4 regions of the Pseudomonas sp. M20 genome follow, and region 1 is predicted to be linked to each of the others. Evidence: riboswitches for the same ligand, from Rfam matches in the RefSeq annotation. Region 1 holds a riboswitch; each other region holds the start of a gene.

Region 1 (3,946 bases):
CCTATTGGCCCGAAACCGCAACCGCCGTCGCTGCCAGACTTGATCATCACGATGAGATAGAGGTTTTGGCGCCGTTCGGGCTGGAAGATCTGTTCTCGCTGGTGGTGCGGCCAACAGAGCGATTCAGAATCGAAAAACATGCCATGTTTCTGGACCGCATTCGAGCCAAAGCGTGGCGTGAGACTTGGCCCGACTTGATGTTTGTCACGGAGCGATGAGTTCCCCCCCCCCCGCCGGTTCTTGCCAGGTACGGCCATTCGCAGACAGCAACTTCTAAGGCTATGATCGCAACATTCCAGACTCTCCCGAACCCAACCCCATGCCCACCTCAAAAACCCGCCCTACCGCCGCCCCGCTCCTCAATCCCGGCGAATCCGTGGTCCTGTTCGACGGCGTCTGCAAACTCTGCAACGGCTGGGCACGCTTCCTGATCCGCCACGACCACCAACACCGCGTACGTCTGGCCGCCGTGCAATCCCCCGAGGGTCAGGAGCTTCTGGCATGGGCCGGCCTCCCCATCGACCAATTCGACACCATGGCCGTCATCCGCGACCGCCACTACTGGGAACGTTCCGACGCCTTCTTCGAAGTCATCCGCCAATTACCCGCCCGCTGGCAACCGTTGCAGTTGCTGCGCGTTTTCCCCCGCAGCCTGCGCGACTGGGCCTACGACCGTATCGCGCTAAACCGCTATCGCCTGTTCGGTAAATACGACACCTGCCTGCTACCCACTCCGGACCATGAACAGCGCTTCCTGAAAGCCGCAGCACCTACACCAGAAAGCTGAACAACTGCACCGGCGTCATCTTCGTGACCATCATCAGCACGATGACAAACATTCCGGCAAAACCCATCACGCCCATCCAGAACCATTTCCGGTACACGGCTTGATACTGCTCATCCAGCGCCGCGCCCACTTCGTTCGCACTCGCCGCCATCACGCACAGGCGTTTCTGCAACAGCAGCACCGGCAACCACAGCGAGCCGACGCAGAAGAAGATGATCAGCGACATCAGCACCCACTCGGTACTCATGCTCAGCCCAGAAAGCCGCATCAGCAGATAACCGGTGATGATCTGCACGAAACCGGCCGGCGTGGTGATCCACGTGTCGAAGCCGACGACCATGCGCGCGACGTGGGCGATCACTTGCGGGTTGCGCGTGCGGCTGGCGGCGATCAGGTAGAGGTAGGAGCCCATGCCGAAACCGAACAAAAAAATCGCGGCGATGATGTGCAGGTATTTCAGGCACAGGTAGAGCATGTCAGCGCTGCCCGTCCGAGAAGTTCACGACCAGACTCAGGTTGGCCGGGTCGTTGATCGCGGCCATGTACTCGGCGACGCTGATTTCGCCCACGCACGGTCGGGCGCCGGCGGCCGGTACGTAGCCCGAAGCCATTTTTGTTGCCAGGGCGACGGCGGCGCAGCTGGGGATTTCCGGGCCTTTGTCGTTCAGGGCGGTGAGTTGCGCGGTCATCGACAGCGGTTTGCCGTCAAACCCAAGGCCCCGAACGTCGATGTACATCGCGCTTTTGCCATCGCCGAAACGCTCGAAGCGCAGGCCCAGTCGATGCAGTCTGCCGGCCCACAGCGCATGGTCGCGCACCAGCCCCACCTTGAGAGCCTGCGCCAGCAAGCCGTTGGCGATGCCGCCGAGTTTCAGCCCGGCGCCGGCCTTGAACTTCAGGGTCTGCGCGCCATAACGGCTGGCGAAGATGTCCATGTCCGGGACATCGACGTTGGCCAGCAGCCGGGTGCCCATCTGCGGCATTTTGCGCAAGGTCAGGTCCAGCCAGCCGGACACTTCATGCACCTTGCCGTTCTTCAGCTGTTTGATCGGCTTGCCGGCATAGGCGAGTACGCCTTCGATGGTCGACAGCCCCGGCATTTTCGCCGATGAGGAAATGCCGTGTTCGATCGAGTCGATGCGGGAAAAGCGCTGGCGCTGTTCATCGATGATTGCCGACGACAGCGTTGGGACCGAACTGCAACCGCTGAGAATCGCCACGCCGGCCAGTTTCGCCCGCGCATCGAGCACGTCGATGCCATTGACGAAAGTTCGGCAGTCGGCCAGATCGCAGTAGTTCACGCCCGCGTCGATGCAGCTCTCGGCGACGGCATAGGATTGCCCCTGAAACGGCCCGCCGGTGTGGACGACCAACTGAATGTTCAGCGCCCGCAATGCGTCTTTGAAATCGGCGCCCATGGCATCGCCGCACCAGCCTTCGCAGACATTGCCCGATTGACCATTCAGTTCATCGACTTTGCGCTGCAATTTTTGCGGATCACGGCCGGAGAGTACCAGGCCGATCTGCGGCATCAACGCCAGATGCCGGCACACGATGCTGCCGAAATTTCCGTAACCACCGACCACCATCACCCTGAACGGCATGCAATTCTTCCCTAAGTCATTCCATCACACAGGCGTGCAGGATATAGGGCCGAACGTCGGCAAGCCATTCAGATCAAAGCGATCGCTCAGGCGTCCATAGGTGGTACTGGCAGATCCAGATTGAGGAGCACTCATCGGCAAGTTGACGAACGGTCTGTCGAATGTTCAGATGCCGGCCAGTTTCAGGTGTCCCATGCCGCCGTGCATGGGGTGAAACGGGAAACCGGTACGTTCTTTTCGAACCAGTCCGGTGCTGCCCCCGCAACGGTATGCGCGTGATGCTTTCGATACACCACTGTGGCCAGACGGCCATGGGAAGGTGAAAGCCTCGATACGCGCGAGCCCGGAGACCGGCCTGGAATTTCGTTTGGCAAAATCCTGCGGTGGGCGGGCATGGGCCGGTATTGGCTGTGCGCGATGCCTTCTCTTGCATGCTCTTCTGCGAAGATCCTTTTCGAGAAGACAATGATTCGACCTTTCAACACTTCTGCTCCAACCCTTTTGTGCGGCTGCCTGTTCAGCCCACTGCTGCTGGCCGACGACGCGCCGCTGGAACTCAATCAGCAAATCGTTTCTGCACCGTCGGTGGAGTCCACCACTGTCGCCGAGATGGCGAAGTTCGGCAGCAAGGTCGAGATCGTCAGCCGCGAGCAGATCGAACGCGCCGGCCCCAGCGCCGATGTCAGCCGCGTCATGCAGATGTTCATTCCCGGCTTGTACGTAGCGCCGAAAAACGGCCCGTTCGACTACGGCACCTATTCGCTGCTCGGCGGGCGCAACGACGACACGCTGATCCTGCTCGACGGCGTTCGATTGAACAATCGCCTGTACGGCGGCCTCTATCTGGACACCCTGCCGGCCAACGCTATCGAGCGCATCGAAGTGCTCAAGGGTGGCCAGAGTCTGTTGTTCGGCACTCAGGCCGTTTCCGGCGTGATCAACATCGTCACCCGCAGCCCGCAATCGCGCAAAACCTCTGGCGAAGTGAATCTGGGCGCCGACAGTTTCGGCGGCACCACCGAAGACGCGCGCGTCGAGAACATCTTCACGAACGGTTTCGGCGATCTCGGTCTGCTGGCGTATGTCAGCCACAACGTTTCCGACGGTTACCAGCCCTATCGCAACCGCGACATGAAAAACATCAGCGAGAAGCGCCGCGCCTACGAAGTCACCACGTTTGGCGGCAAGGCCATTCAGTCGTTCGGCGAGGATGCGCGGCTGGAACTGTTCTACCAATACGCCGACGCCAACCTCGACTTCGCCCGCCCGGTCGACAACCACAACACCACCAACGACCGCGTGCAACAGATCGCCACGGCGACCTTCGAGCAGACCATCAATGAGCGCCTGAGCTACTTTGTCAAAGGGCATATCAACGACTGGGACACGCGCTACACGCGGGTCAACAACGTCGTCGGCGGTGGCACCAAAGTCATTAACCACAACGACTATTGGGGCTTCACCGATTGGGGTGTGCAGGCCGAAGGCAAGGCTGAACTGCCCGGCGGCCATGTGCTGGTGTTCGGCACCGACAACCAGTGGTTCAAGGGCCAGG
Region 2 (3,946 bases), 1.0 Mb from region 1:
CAGGCTCGCTCCCACAGTTGTTTCAGGTCACATTCAACATCACTTCGTGGCTGAGACTCGCCACACCTTATTGCCAACATCATCCGCCACCAGCAAGCCACCCTGCTGATCAATCACCACGCCTACCGGCCGGCCCAATGCATTCTCGTCCTTGTCGAGGAACCCGGTCAGCACATCCACCGGTGTGCCGCTCGGCTTGCCGCCGGTAAATGGCACGAAAATCACTTTGTAGCCACTGTGCGGTTTGCGGTTCCATGAGCCGTGCTGGCCGATGAACGCGCCTTCCTTGAACTGCGCCGGCAGGGTGTTGCCCTCGGCGAAGCTCAGGCCCAACGAGGCGGTGTGCGGCCCGACCGCGTAATCCGGGGCGATGGCCTTGGCCACCAGGTCCGCGTTTTGCGGCGACACGCGGACATCAACATGCTGACCGTAGTAACTGAACGGCCAGCCATAGAATCCGCCGTCCTTCACTGAAGTGATGTAGTCCGGCACCAGATCACTGCCGATTTCGTCACGCTCGTTGACGGCTGTCCACAACGCGCCACTGCTGGGCTCCCAGGCCAGGCCGTTGGGGTTGCGGATGCCCGAGGCGAAGATGCGGTGATTGCCGGTCGCCCGATCGACTTCCCAGATCGCTGCGCGGCCTTCTTCCTTATCCAGACCATTTTCGCCGACGTTGCTGTTCGAGCCGACCGTGACGTACAGCTTGCTGCCGTCTTTGCTGGCGATGACGTTTTTGGTCCAGTGATGATTCAGCGTGCCGCCGGGCAAATCGACAACCTTGATTGGTTGCGACTTGATTTCGGTCGCGCCGGGTTCGTAGTTGAAGCGCAGCAAGCGATCGGTGTCAGCGACGTAAAGATCGTTGCCGACCAGCGTCATACCGAACGGCGAGTTGAGGTTCTGCAGGAACACCGTGCGCGTCTCAGCCACGCCATCGTGATCGGCGTCACGCAGCAAGGTGATGCGGTTCGGACTCGGCACGCCCGCGCCAGCCTTGCCCATGACCTTTTTCATCACCCAGCCGCGAATGCCACTGCTGTCATCAGGCTTTGGCGGGGCGTTGGTTTCCGCCACCAGCACATCGCCATTGGGCAAGACATAGAGCCAGCGCGGATGATCGAGGCCTTCGGCGAACGCTGCCACCTGAGTGCCAGCCGCCGCAGTCGGTTTGCCGCCTGCGGGCCAGCCGATTGCCGGGGCGATGTTCACCGTCGGGATCAGGGTCTTGTTCGGTTCGGGGAGTTTCGGTGACGGGCCGGTGCCGTCGGAGACTTGCAGGCTGGAGGTTTCACCGCAGGCGGCGAGTCCTCCGGCGAAGGCGATGACAAAAACGAGCTGGGGCTTGCGCATTGCTGATCTTCCCTATGAATGCATTCCTAATCATAGAGGAGGGCGCAAGCCCGATGGTTCAACTGCTCAGCCGCGAGCTTCCTTGAACAGCACGGCGATGCCCGGGTGATAGTTGCCCGCTTCGCTGCGCAATTTGCGGTAGGCGTAGGGGAAATACCAGGCGACGGCACAGGTGTGTTCCTTTTGCAGATCGTCGACCATGTCCTGCAACTCTTCGGGGCTGGCGCTGTGCTGGGCTTTTTGCGGCGCGACAAACAGGCAGCCGAGCTTGAGGTCGCTGGCATAGCTGATGCGTTTGGCATCGTTGGTGATGTCCAGCAGAGCTTGGGTCAGATTCAGGTTGGTAACCTTTGGCCAGCGTTGCGTGGCCTGAATGAAAGCGCGGTCCTCAGCACCGGCGAGAAACAGATCGGCGCGGGCATTGCGCTCGCCTTCTTCGTTCTGTTTGCGCGTGGCAGTGTCGTTCAAAGTGACCAGCTCGGCCATCCACGCCGCCGCCGAGAGCAATCCGAGATTGGCTTTCTCGTCATGCCAGTAAGGCGTGTCGCTGTCGCCGCGCACGGCGTTGTAACGGTCGATACAGTCAAACCAGCGTTCAAGCACCGGGCGCAGGAATTCCAGGCGCGGGTTGCTGATGATCATGCCTTGCATCGTCATCATCCTTTATTGTTGTAGTGGGCGTTTCGGAAAAAGCATGGCTCTTTGATATCGCTTGTATCAGTGTGGCACAAGATTGGCGTCAGAGAATTGATCGACGGCAGTTATTCGCTCGATGGCCGCCTCTTTAATTGACGCTCCACCCCCAACCCTCTAACCTTCGCGGCTTGTTTCAGGTGCTCTGTGACCTGCGTCGACAGAGTGAAACAGGGAAGCCGGTGAGGGTTGTCTTCGCACGAAGAACCACCACGATCCCGGCGCTGCCCCCGCAACGGTAAATGAGTGAACACTGCGTCGAATGCCACTGCTCAAAGCGGGAAGGCGCGCAGTCAGGCCAACGCCGCTCATGAGCCCGGAGACCGGCCTGATCCATCCAGCGGCATCACGGTGGGCGATGCCAGGCTTTTTGCCGTCTATTCTTGTGCCTGCCCGCCGTTATCCAGCCTCAACGGAGAGCTCCCCCATGACTGATTCCCCCGAGCGCGACGAACGCCATCTGGCGCGTATGCAACGCAAAAAAGCCGTGATCGACGAACGCATCGCCAACTCGCCTGACGAGTGTGGCCTGGTGCTGGTGCTGACCGGCAACGGCAAAGGCAAAAGCAGCTCGGCGTTCGGCATGCTCGCCCGCGCTATGGGCCACGGCATGCAGTGCGGTGTGGTGCAGTTCATCAAGGGCCGCAACAGCACCGGTGAAGAACTGTTTTTCCGCCGCTTCCCCGAGCAAGTTCGCTTCCATGTGATGGGCGAAGGCTTCACTTGGGAAACCCAGGATCGTCAGCGCGACATCGCCGCTGCCGAAGCCGCGTGGGCAGTCTCGCGCGAACTGCTGCGTGATCCGTCGATCGGTCTGGTGGTGCTCGATGAATTGAACATCGCCCTCAAACACGGCTACCTCGATCTCGATCAGGTACTCAGCGATCTGCAGGCGCGTCCGCCGATGCAGCACGTGATCGTCACCGGTCGCGCGGCCAAGCCGGAAATGATCGAAATGGGCGACACGGTCACCGAAATGGGCATGCTCAAACACGCCTTTCAGGCCGGCATCAAAGCGCAGAAAGGCGTCGAACTTTGAATCAACCACGTCACTGCCCGGCGGTGCTCATCGCCGCGCCGGCTTCCGGTCAGGGCAAGACCACCGTCACCGCCGCGCTCGCCCGTTTGCATCGCAATCAGGGGCGCAAAGTGCGCGTGTTCAAATGCGGCCCGGACTTTCTCGACCCGATGATCCTCGAACGCGCCAGCGGTGCGCCGGTGTATCAACTGGACATGTGGATGGTCGGTGAGCAGGAAAGTCGTCGCCTGTTGTGGGACGCCGCTGCCGAGGCGGATCTGATTCTGATCGAAGGCGTGATGGGCCTGTTTGACGGCACGCCGTCCAGCGCCGATCTGGCGCGGCACTTCGGTGTGCCGGTGCTTGGCGTGATTGATGGGACGGCGATGGCGCAGACTTTTGGTGCGTTGGCGCTGGGCCTGGCGAAGTATCAGCCGGATTTGCCATTTGCCGGCGTGCTGGCCAATCGTGTTGGCACTTTGCGCCATGCGCAATTGCTCGAAGGCAGCCTGACTGAAGGTTTGCGCTGGTACGGTGCGTTGTCGCGTGAGACTGGCATCGAATTGCCGAGTCGTCACCTCGGCCTCGTGCAGGCTAGCGAATTGAATGACCTCGATGTGCGTCTCGACGCCGCTGCCGATGCATTGGCCAGCAGTTGCGAGGTAGCGCTGCCACCGGCGGTTGAGTTCGCCGCGCCTGACGTGATAGCTGTCGAGCCGCTGCTGAAGGATGTGCGCATTGCCGTTGCGCGTGATGAGGCGTTTGCCTTCACTTATGGCGCGAGTCTGGATCTGCTGCGTGCGATGGGCGCTGAGTTGAGTTTCTTCTCGCCGATCCGCGATACGCACTTGCCTGAGGCGGATAGCTTGTATCTGCCCGGCG
Region 3 (3,946 bases), 1.0 Mb from region 1:
CGCAGCGCCTACGGTTTGCTTCGCTGCACCTCCTCTCGCTGTGTTTGGCTGCGCCAAACGGTCGCTACGCTCCCACGCCCGGATCAATCCCTCCACTCAGCCTTCCGATGTCGCCCGTGGATCAAGATCAAGAGCAGGCGAGCTGACACTCGGCCTATTGAGTGGTGAGGAGCGGGGCGCGTTCGGCTTTTGATTTGCGTTGTTGCTGCCCCTCACCCCAGCCCTCTCCCGAGGGAGAGGGAGCCGATTGGTAGGTGCTTCAAAATGTGCGTTCCACTCGGTATTCCACGTCGGTGTACCTCTTCCATTCCACGCAATCAGTCCCCTCTCCCTCCGGGAGAGGGCTAGGGTGAGGGGCTTTTGATCTGTTTCAGAATCTGAGTTCGACTCGGTATTTCAAGTCGGCGCATCTCTCCCAAACACCACGATCAGTCCCCTCTCCCTTTGGGAGAGGGCTAGGGTGAGGGGCTTTTGATTTGGCTTGTGATCTTGCTTTGGCTTTGGTTTTTGATCTTTTACCCCTTCGGAAGGCCGAGCGAAGGTGTTCATCCGGGGTTAGGCGCGCAGCGCCGTTCGACGAAGTCGAACACATCGAGAGGAGGTGCAGCGAAGCAAACCGTAGGCGATGCCCCCGGATGGACACCGTAGCGAGGGAACACTGAGCCTCAGCGAAGTGCCGTACGCCGGGGCAAAGCCTTTTGGTTCCTTTTTGGCGTTTGAAAAAGGGACTCGCTGTAAGAGCGAAACCGCCAGCAGCCAAAACCGCAGCAACGGATATGCCCCCAATCCAAACATTGACCCATAAGCAAGCCATGCGTAGCCTTGCGCATTCGAGGTTCTTCGGCCGTTGCCGAAGCTAAGAAGGGAACGCGGTCAATGCCGCGGCTGCCCCCGCAACTGTGAACGGTGATGTTCGCTGCCACGCCACTGCCAGCTCAATCGATGAGCCCGCGGGAAGGCGCAGCCAACGCCAGGCCCAGCGCCTGAACGCCGTCAGCCAGGAGACCTGCCTCGTCACAGATTCTCAATTCAACCGGGCGGGGTGATCCGGTGGCGAACTCTCCGGGCGCGCACGTGCGTTGCCGGTTCTCGTCCCGTATGCCCGCCGCTTGCCAAAGGGCATACCGATGAAAACACTGGCCAAACTCCCCGTCACCATCGTCACCGGCTTCCTCGGCTCGGGCAAGACCACATTGCTGCGGCACATGCTCGACAACGCGCAGGGCCGTCGTATCGCGGTGATCGTCAATGAGTTTGGCGAGTTGGGCATCGACGGTGAAATCCTCAAGCAATGCACCATCGGCTGCACCGAAGAAGAAGCCACCGGCCGCGTTTACGAACTGGCCAACGGCTGCCTGTGCTGCACCGTTCAGGAAGAATTCTTCCCGGTGATGCGCGAACTGGTCGCGCGTCGCGGCGACCTCGACCACATCCTCATCGAAACCTCGGGCCTGGCCCTGCCAAAACCACTGGTGCAAGCGTTCCAGTGGCCGGAAATCCGCAGCGCCTGCACCGTTGACGCGGTGATCACCGTGGTCGACAGCCCGGCCGTAGCCGCTGGCACCTTCGCCGCGTTCCCGGATCAGGTCGACGCCCAGCGCAAACTCGATCCGAATCTCGATCACGAATCGCCGCTGCACGAACTGTTCGCTGACCAACTGGCCAGCGCCGACCTCGTCATTCTCAACAAGGCCGACCAGACCAGTCCGGAAGATCTCGCTCGCGTGCGCGCTGAAGTCGCCGAAGAGCTGCCACCGGCGGTGAAAATCATCGAAGCCAGCAACGGCCGTCTGCCGCTGGACGTGCTGATCGGCCTTGGCGCCGGTTCCGAAGAACACATCGACAGTCGCCACAGCCACCATGATCATCACCACGGTGAAGGCGATGACGACCACGATGACCACGATCACGACGCCTTCGATTCGATCTCCATCGAACTGCCGCAAGCCGATGAAAGCCTGCTGCTCGACGCCCTGACGCAACTGGTGGTCAAGCACGGCATCCTCCGTGTCAAAGGTTTCGCCGCCATCCCGAACAAGCCAATGCGCTTGCTGATTCAAGGCGTCGGCACGCGTTTCGACAAGCACTTCGACCGTCAGTGGGGCGCCGATGAAGCGCGCGTCACGCGTCTGGTGTTGATCGGTCAGGAACTCGACGCCGCCCAACTCGAAGCGCAACTGCGCGCTGCGCTCAGCGTTTAAACCATGCACCTGCTCAGGACTCAGCCCGGCGGATTCGTCTCGGATGACAACATTGCCGACCTTGGACAAACCCCCGCCGAGCTGGTGATCCTGTGCAGCGGCGACTCCAGCCTGGCGCTGCTCGCCGAAGCCGCGCAGCAGTTGCCGGAAGATTATCCGAGCCTGCGTCTGGCCAATCCGATGCAGGTGCAGAATCACGCCTCGGTCGATCTGTACGTCGATGAAGTGCTGCGCCACGCCAAGGTGATTCTGATTTCGCTGCATGGCGGCATTGCCTATTGGCGCTATGGTGTCGAGCGGCTGGTCGAGCTGTCCGAGCGTGGTGTGCAGTTGATTCTGGTACCGGGCGATGACCGTCCCGATCCGGAACTCAGCGACTTGAGCACCGTCAACGCCGAGGAACGCGACCGGCTCTGGCAATTCCTGCGTCAGGGCGGCATGGGCAATGCGCTGGATTTCTTCCGCTGTCTGGCCAGCCGTTGGCTCTCCCGCGATTACGCCTGGGAAGAACCGCAGACCCTGCCGCGCACGGCGATTTACCACCCGAATAAAACCAGCGCCGCACTGAGTGACTGGCAAGCCGAATGGCTGCCGGAAAACCCGGTTGCGGCGGTGCTGTTTTACCGCTCGCATTTGCAAGCGGCGAACACCGCGTTCATCGATGTGTTCTGCCAGCGCTTGCAGGCAGCGGGGTTGAATCCGCTGCCGATCGCCGTGGCCAGTCTGAAAGAACCCGGCTGCCTGGCGGTGGTCGAGGATTGGCTGGATGAAGTCGAGGCGGGGGTGATTCTCAACACCACCGGATTCGCTCAGTCCAGCCCCGAAGCGCCGCATCTGCGGCCGTTTCGCCGCAATATTCCGGTGATCCAGGCGATCTGCGCGCAGGACAACGAGCCCGGCTGGCGCGACAGCGAGCAAGGCCTCGGCCCGCGCGATCTGGCGATGCACATTGCCTTGCCGGAACTCGACGGGCGCATCATCAGCCGGCCGATCAGCTTCAAGGATCTGGCCTGGCGCAGTGAGCGCAGTCAGTCCGATGTGGTCTGCTATCGTGCGCAACCCGAACGCATGGATTTTGTCGCCGAACTGGCGCGGCGCTGGATCGATCTGGCGCGGGTGCCGAATGGCGAAAAACGCATCGCGCTGATCCTCGCCAACTACCCGACCCGTGACGGACGCATCGGCAACGGCGTCGGCCTCGACACGCCGGCGGCGGCGCTGAATATTCTTCGCGCGTTGCAGGCTGAGGGTTATCCGATCACGGCAGAGCTGCCGAATAGCGGCACCGAGTTGATCCAGCAATTGCTCGGCGGCGTCAGCAACGATCTCGACACGATTGACCTGCGGCCCTGCCAGCAAAGCTTGGCGATGGACGCTTACCTGACGATGTTCAACGCGCTGCCCGAGGCCAATCGAACCGCAGTGATCGAGCGCTGGGGCGCGCCGCAAAACGATCCAATGTGCCGCGACGGGCGGATGATGATTGCCGGTCTGCGCTTCGGCCTGACCTTCGTCGGCATTCAACCGGCGCGCGGTTATCAGGTTGACCCGAGTGCGGTCTATCACGACCCGGATCTGGTGCCGCCGCACGCGTATCTGGCGTTCTATTTCTGGCTGCGCAATACCTACGGCGCGCACGGCGTGATCCACGTCGGCAAGCACGGCAACCTTGAATGGCTGCCGGGCAAAGGCGTCGGGCTTTCGGAAAACTGCTGGCCGGATGCGTTGCTCGGGCCGCTGCCGAA
Region 4 (3,946 bases), 270 kb from region 1:
ATTGAGCCGCCCCTGCCCCGTCATCAGGATGTCATCAAGATCACGGCAAAATCCTCGCAAACCGTCTCGCGCCTCCCGACGGGCGCTTTGCAAGGATTCCCATGAAAGACGACGCCTCGCTGTTTGCCGCCATCGACCTGGGTTCGAATGCCTTTCGCCTGATGATCGGCCAGTCGGTGCGCAGTCGAAAGGGCTTGCAGATTCAGGAAGTGAAAACCCTGCGTGAGCCGGTGCGCCTCGCCGAAGGATTTGACGGTGGCGCGCTGGACGCGTTGGCGCTGGATCGCGGCTGGCAGGCGTTGGCGCGGTTCGGCAAAAAACTGCGCGGTTTCGAGGCCGGCCGGGTGCGCGCGGTGGCCACCAGCGCGGTGCGTGAAGCGGACAACGCGCTTCTGTTTCTCGCCAGTGCCGAACGGCATCTGGGCTTTCCCATCGACGTCATTTGCGGCCATGAAGAGGCGCGGCTGGTCTACGCCGGCGTGACTCACGCCTTGCCAAGCGCTGAAGACCTGCGCCTGGTGGTCGACATCGGCGGTGGCTCCACAGAGCTGATCCTCGGTCAGGGTGCGCAACCGTTGCTCACCGAAAGCATCGCCATCGGCAGCGGCACCTTGAGCACGCGCTTTTTTCGCGGCGGCGATGTGTCCGCCGGCGCGCTGCAGGAAGCCGAACGCTTCGCCATCCTGCAGTTTGAAAAAGTTGCCCGGCGTTACCGTGCTCAGGGTTGGCAGCAAACCATCGGCTCTTCCGGCACTGCGCGCATGCTCGCCAAAGTGCTCAAGGCCAACCACCTGAATGACTTCGGCCAGGACGGCATCACCTACGGCGGGCTACTACGCCTGTCGCTGCTGCTGTTGAAAGTGAACAACGTCCAGCAACTGAAACTGACCGGTCTGCAAGCGCACCGCCAGAGCATTCTGCCCGGTGGTCTGGTGCTGATGCTGGCGGCGTTCAAAGTGTTCGGCATCGCGCAGATGGTGCCCTCCGAACCGGGTCTGCGTTTGGGCGTATTGCACGGTTTGATGAGCCAGCACTAATCCGCGCCACGACAGATTCGTCTCCCCTTCAGCGGCTCGATCGACTAACATGCCGCCGCTGGTTCCCGAACGGGACTAACAGGGAATCCGAGGTGCTTGCACAGCATTGATCGGAACTGCCCCCGCAACTGTAGGTGCCGAGCCTGCTCCACGACTGCCACTGGGTGAACCCCGGGAAGGCCGGAGCCAGGCGATGACGCATCAGTCAGGAGACCTGCCGGCACAGTGACTACTAACCGGCGGGGTGTCCGGGAAGGACATCGTGCCGTGCGCGTCTTTGTTTGCTGCCCGGCCTTGCGCGGTTGCCCTGACTGCGTTCGAAGATGTGTTTCCGATCCGTACTCTCCCGCTCCCCGTACGGTTCCCTCGGAGACTGCCCCATGCTGCTGCCCCGCATCGCCACCCTCATTACCGGCCTGAGCCTTTGCGCCATGGCGCAGGCGGCCCCGACGGCCTATCCACTGACGATCGACAACTGCGGCAGCACCCTGACCTTCCAGCACGCACCGATGCGCACCGTGACCATCGGCCAGGCCGGCACGGAAATGCTCTACGCCATGGGCCTGAGCGATAAAGTCGTCGGCACCTCACTGTGGTTCAACAATGTGCTGGCCAAGTACAAAGCGCAGGACGACAAGATCCAGCGCCTGGCCGACAACGAGCCGAGTTTCGAATCGGTGATCGGCAAGCGCCCGGAACTGGTTGCCGTTGAACTGGAGTGGATGGTCGGCCCACAAGGTGCGGTGGGCACCCGCGAGCAGTTTCATGAACTTAAGATTCCGACCTACCTGCTGCCCTCCGATTGTGAGGCCAAGGACAACCTCGTCGGCGCCGATGGCACGCGACTGGCGCCGTTTCGCATCGAGACGATTTACAAAAGCGTGAGCCAACTGGCGCAGATCTTCGATGTTCAGGAGCATGGCCAGCAACTTAACGACGAGCTCAAGGCCAGCCTCGCCAAATCGATTGCCACCGCCCAAGGCAAACAGCTGAAGGACGCCAGCGCGCTGGTCTGGTTTTCCAGTGCACAAATGGACATCGAGCCGTTCGTGGCCGGGCACAAAGGCGTTCCCGATTTCATGCTCAGCACCCTCGGCGTGCGTAACGTGGTGGCGTCCGATGAAGAGTGGCCAACGGTCGGCTGGGAAACCATCGCCAAAGCCAATCCGACCTTCCTCGTCATCGCGCGCATGGACCGTCGGCGCTTCCCCGCTGACGACTATGAAAAGAAACTCGCCTTCCTGCGCAGCGACCCGGTGACACGCAACATGGACGCGGTGAAACACAACCGCATCATCATTCTCGACGCCATGGCCATGCAGGCGAGCCTGCGCATGTTCGACGGCATCGAGCAACTGGCCACGGCCATCAACGGCTATGACCTGTCGCAATGAGTGCCAGCCTGATCCGCACGTTACTGGCCCTGGCGACGCTGTTGATTGCAGTGGTTGCTGGCGTGGCCATTGGTGAGACGTCGATTGAACCTAGCGTGGTGATGCAAGTACTGGCGAACAAATTGTGCGGCGCCGGGTACGCGCTGGATCCTATCGATGAAGGCATCGTCTGGAACTACCGCCTGACCCGCGCACTGGTCGCGGCCGCGTGCGGTGCCGGTCTGGCGACGTGCGGGGTGATTTTGCAGTCGCTGTTGCGCAACCCGTTGGCCGATCCGTATCTGCTGGGGATTTCTGCCGGCGCCTCGACCGGAGCGGTGATGGTGGCGCTGCTCGGTGTTGGCGCCGGGATGATCTCGCTGTCAGTCGGTGCCTTCGCCGGCGCGGTCACGGCGTTCGTGTTGGTGATTCTGCTGGCGCGGGTCAGCGGTTCGGCCAGCGGCACCGGGCAGATCATTCTTGCCGGGATCGCCGGCTCGCAGCTGTTCAACGCGCTCACGGCGTTTCTGATCACCCGCTCGGCCAGTTCCGAGCAGGCACGCGGGATCATGTTCTGGCTGCTGGGCAATCTTGGCGGCGTGCGCTGGCCGTCGGTATGGCTGGCGGTGCCGGTGGCCGTGTTCGGTTTGGTCGTGTGCCTGTGGCATCGTCGCGCGCTGGATGCGTTTACCTTTGGTGCGGATTCGGCGGCATCCCTCGGCATTCCGGTGCGACGTGTGCAGATTTTGTTGATTGGCTGCGCGGCGCTGGTGACGGCGGTGATGGTGTCGATTGTCGGTTCGATCGGTTTTGTCGGGTTGGTGATTCCCCACGCCGCACGGCTGTTGCTCGGCACCGGGCATGCACGTTTGCTGCCGGCCAGTGCGTTGGGCGGCGCGGTGTTTCTGATTGCTGCCGATGTGTTGTCGCGCACCTTGATCAAGGGCCAGGTGATTCCGGTCGGGGTGATTACCGCGCTGGTCGGCGCGCCGGTGTTTGCCCTGATTCTGGTGGGTCGGAGATCGGCGCGATGAGCAGTGTTTTGAGTTGTTCTGGTCTGAGCTTCAAAGTGCGCGGCGCCGAGTTGCTCAACGGTGTCAGCCTTGAGGTTCAGCGTGGCGAAACCCTGGGCATCGTCGGGCCGAATGGATCCGGCAAATCCACCCTGCTTAAACTGCTGGCCGGGCTGCGCGAACCGAGCGCTGGCGAGGTCCTGCTCGAAGGTCAGCGCTTGGGCAAAATGGCCCGGCGCAGCATTGCGCAAAAGCTTGCGGTGGTCGAACAACAGGCCGACACCGACGACGGCATTCGCGTGTTCGATGCGGTGGCGTTGGGGCGCACGCCTTGGCTGTCGGCGCTGCAACCATGGTCGGCGGCGGACGACGCGATTGTTCAGCAGGCGCTGAACGACGTTGACGCCATGCACCTGCGCACGCGTCTCTGGCGCAGTCTGTCCGGCGGCGAGCGGCAGCGGGTGCACATTGCTCGGGCATTGGCGCAGCGACCGCAAATTCTATTGTTGGATGAGCCAGCCAA

Evidence for each region. Region 1 has a riboswitch for cobalamin ahead of ACI514_RS12550 (TonB-dependent receptor plug domain-containing protein). Riboswitches for the same ligand answer to the same signal wherever they lie in the genome.
Region 2: linked by a shared signal. The riboswitch ahead of cobO (cob(I)yrinic acid a,c-diamide adenosyltransferase) and the one ahead of ACI514_RS12550 (TonB-dependent receptor plug domain-containing protein) in region 1 are both predicted to bind cobalamin.
Region 3: linked by a shared signal. The riboswitch ahead of cobW (cobalamin biosynthesis protein CobW) and the one ahead of ACI514_RS12550 (TonB-dependent receptor plug domain-containing protein) in region 1 are both predicted to bind cobalamin.
Region 4: linked by a shared signal. The riboswitch ahead of ACI514_RS13610 (ABC transporter substrate-binding protein) and the one ahead of ACI514_RS12550 (TonB-dependent receptor plug domain-containing protein) in region 1 are both predicted to bind cobalamin.

The regions. Positions count from the first base shown of each region.
Region 1 is NZ_CP173611.1:2,807,516-2,811,461, forward strand. Features, by position in the region: partial or broken gene ACI514_RS12530 (nucleotidyltransferase family protein) at 1-218, shown strand, start outside; gene ACI514_RS12535 (thiol-disulfide oxidoreductase DCC family protein) at 320-787, shown strand; gene ACI514_RS12540 (DUF2269 family protein) at 771-1,262, opposite strand; gene ACI514_RS12545 (saccharopine dehydrogenase family protein) at 1,264-2,391, opposite strand; cobalamin riboswitch at 2,559-2,765, shown strand; gene ACI514_RS12550 (TonB-dependent receptor plug domain-containing protein) at 2,857-3,946, shown strand, end outside.
Region 2 is NZ_CP173611.1:3,825,219-3,829,164, reverse strand. Features, by position in the region: gene ACI514_RS16920 (PQQ-dependent sugar dehydrogenase) at 40-1,353, opposite strand; gene ACI514_RS16915 (hypothetical protein) at 1,420-2,004, opposite strand; cobalamin riboswitch at 2,168-2,393, shown strand; gene cobO (cob(I)yrinic acid a,c-diamide adenosyltransferase) at 2,474-3,085, shown strand; gene ACI514_RS16905 (cobyrinate a,c-diamide synthase) at 3,082-3,946, shown strand, end outside.
Region 3 is NZ_CP173611.1:1,811,432-1,815,377, forward strand. Features, by position in the region: cobalamin riboswitch at 817-1,029, shown strand; gene cobW (cobalamin biosynthesis protein CobW) at 1,128-2,201, shown strand; gene cobN (cobaltochelatase subunit CobN) at 2,205-3,946, shown strand, end outside.
Region 4 is NZ_CP173611.1:3,080,600-3,084,545, forward strand. Features, by position in the region: gene ACI514_RS13605 (Ppx/GppA family phosphatase) at 102-1,037, shown strand; cobalamin riboswitch at 1,080-1,274, shown strand; gene ACI514_RS13610 (ABC transporter substrate-binding protein) at 1,418-2,431, shown strand; gene ACI514_RS13615 (iron ABC transporter permease) at 2,440-3,444, shown strand; gene ACI514_RS13620 (ABC transporter ATP-binding protein) at 3,441-3,946, shown strand, end outside.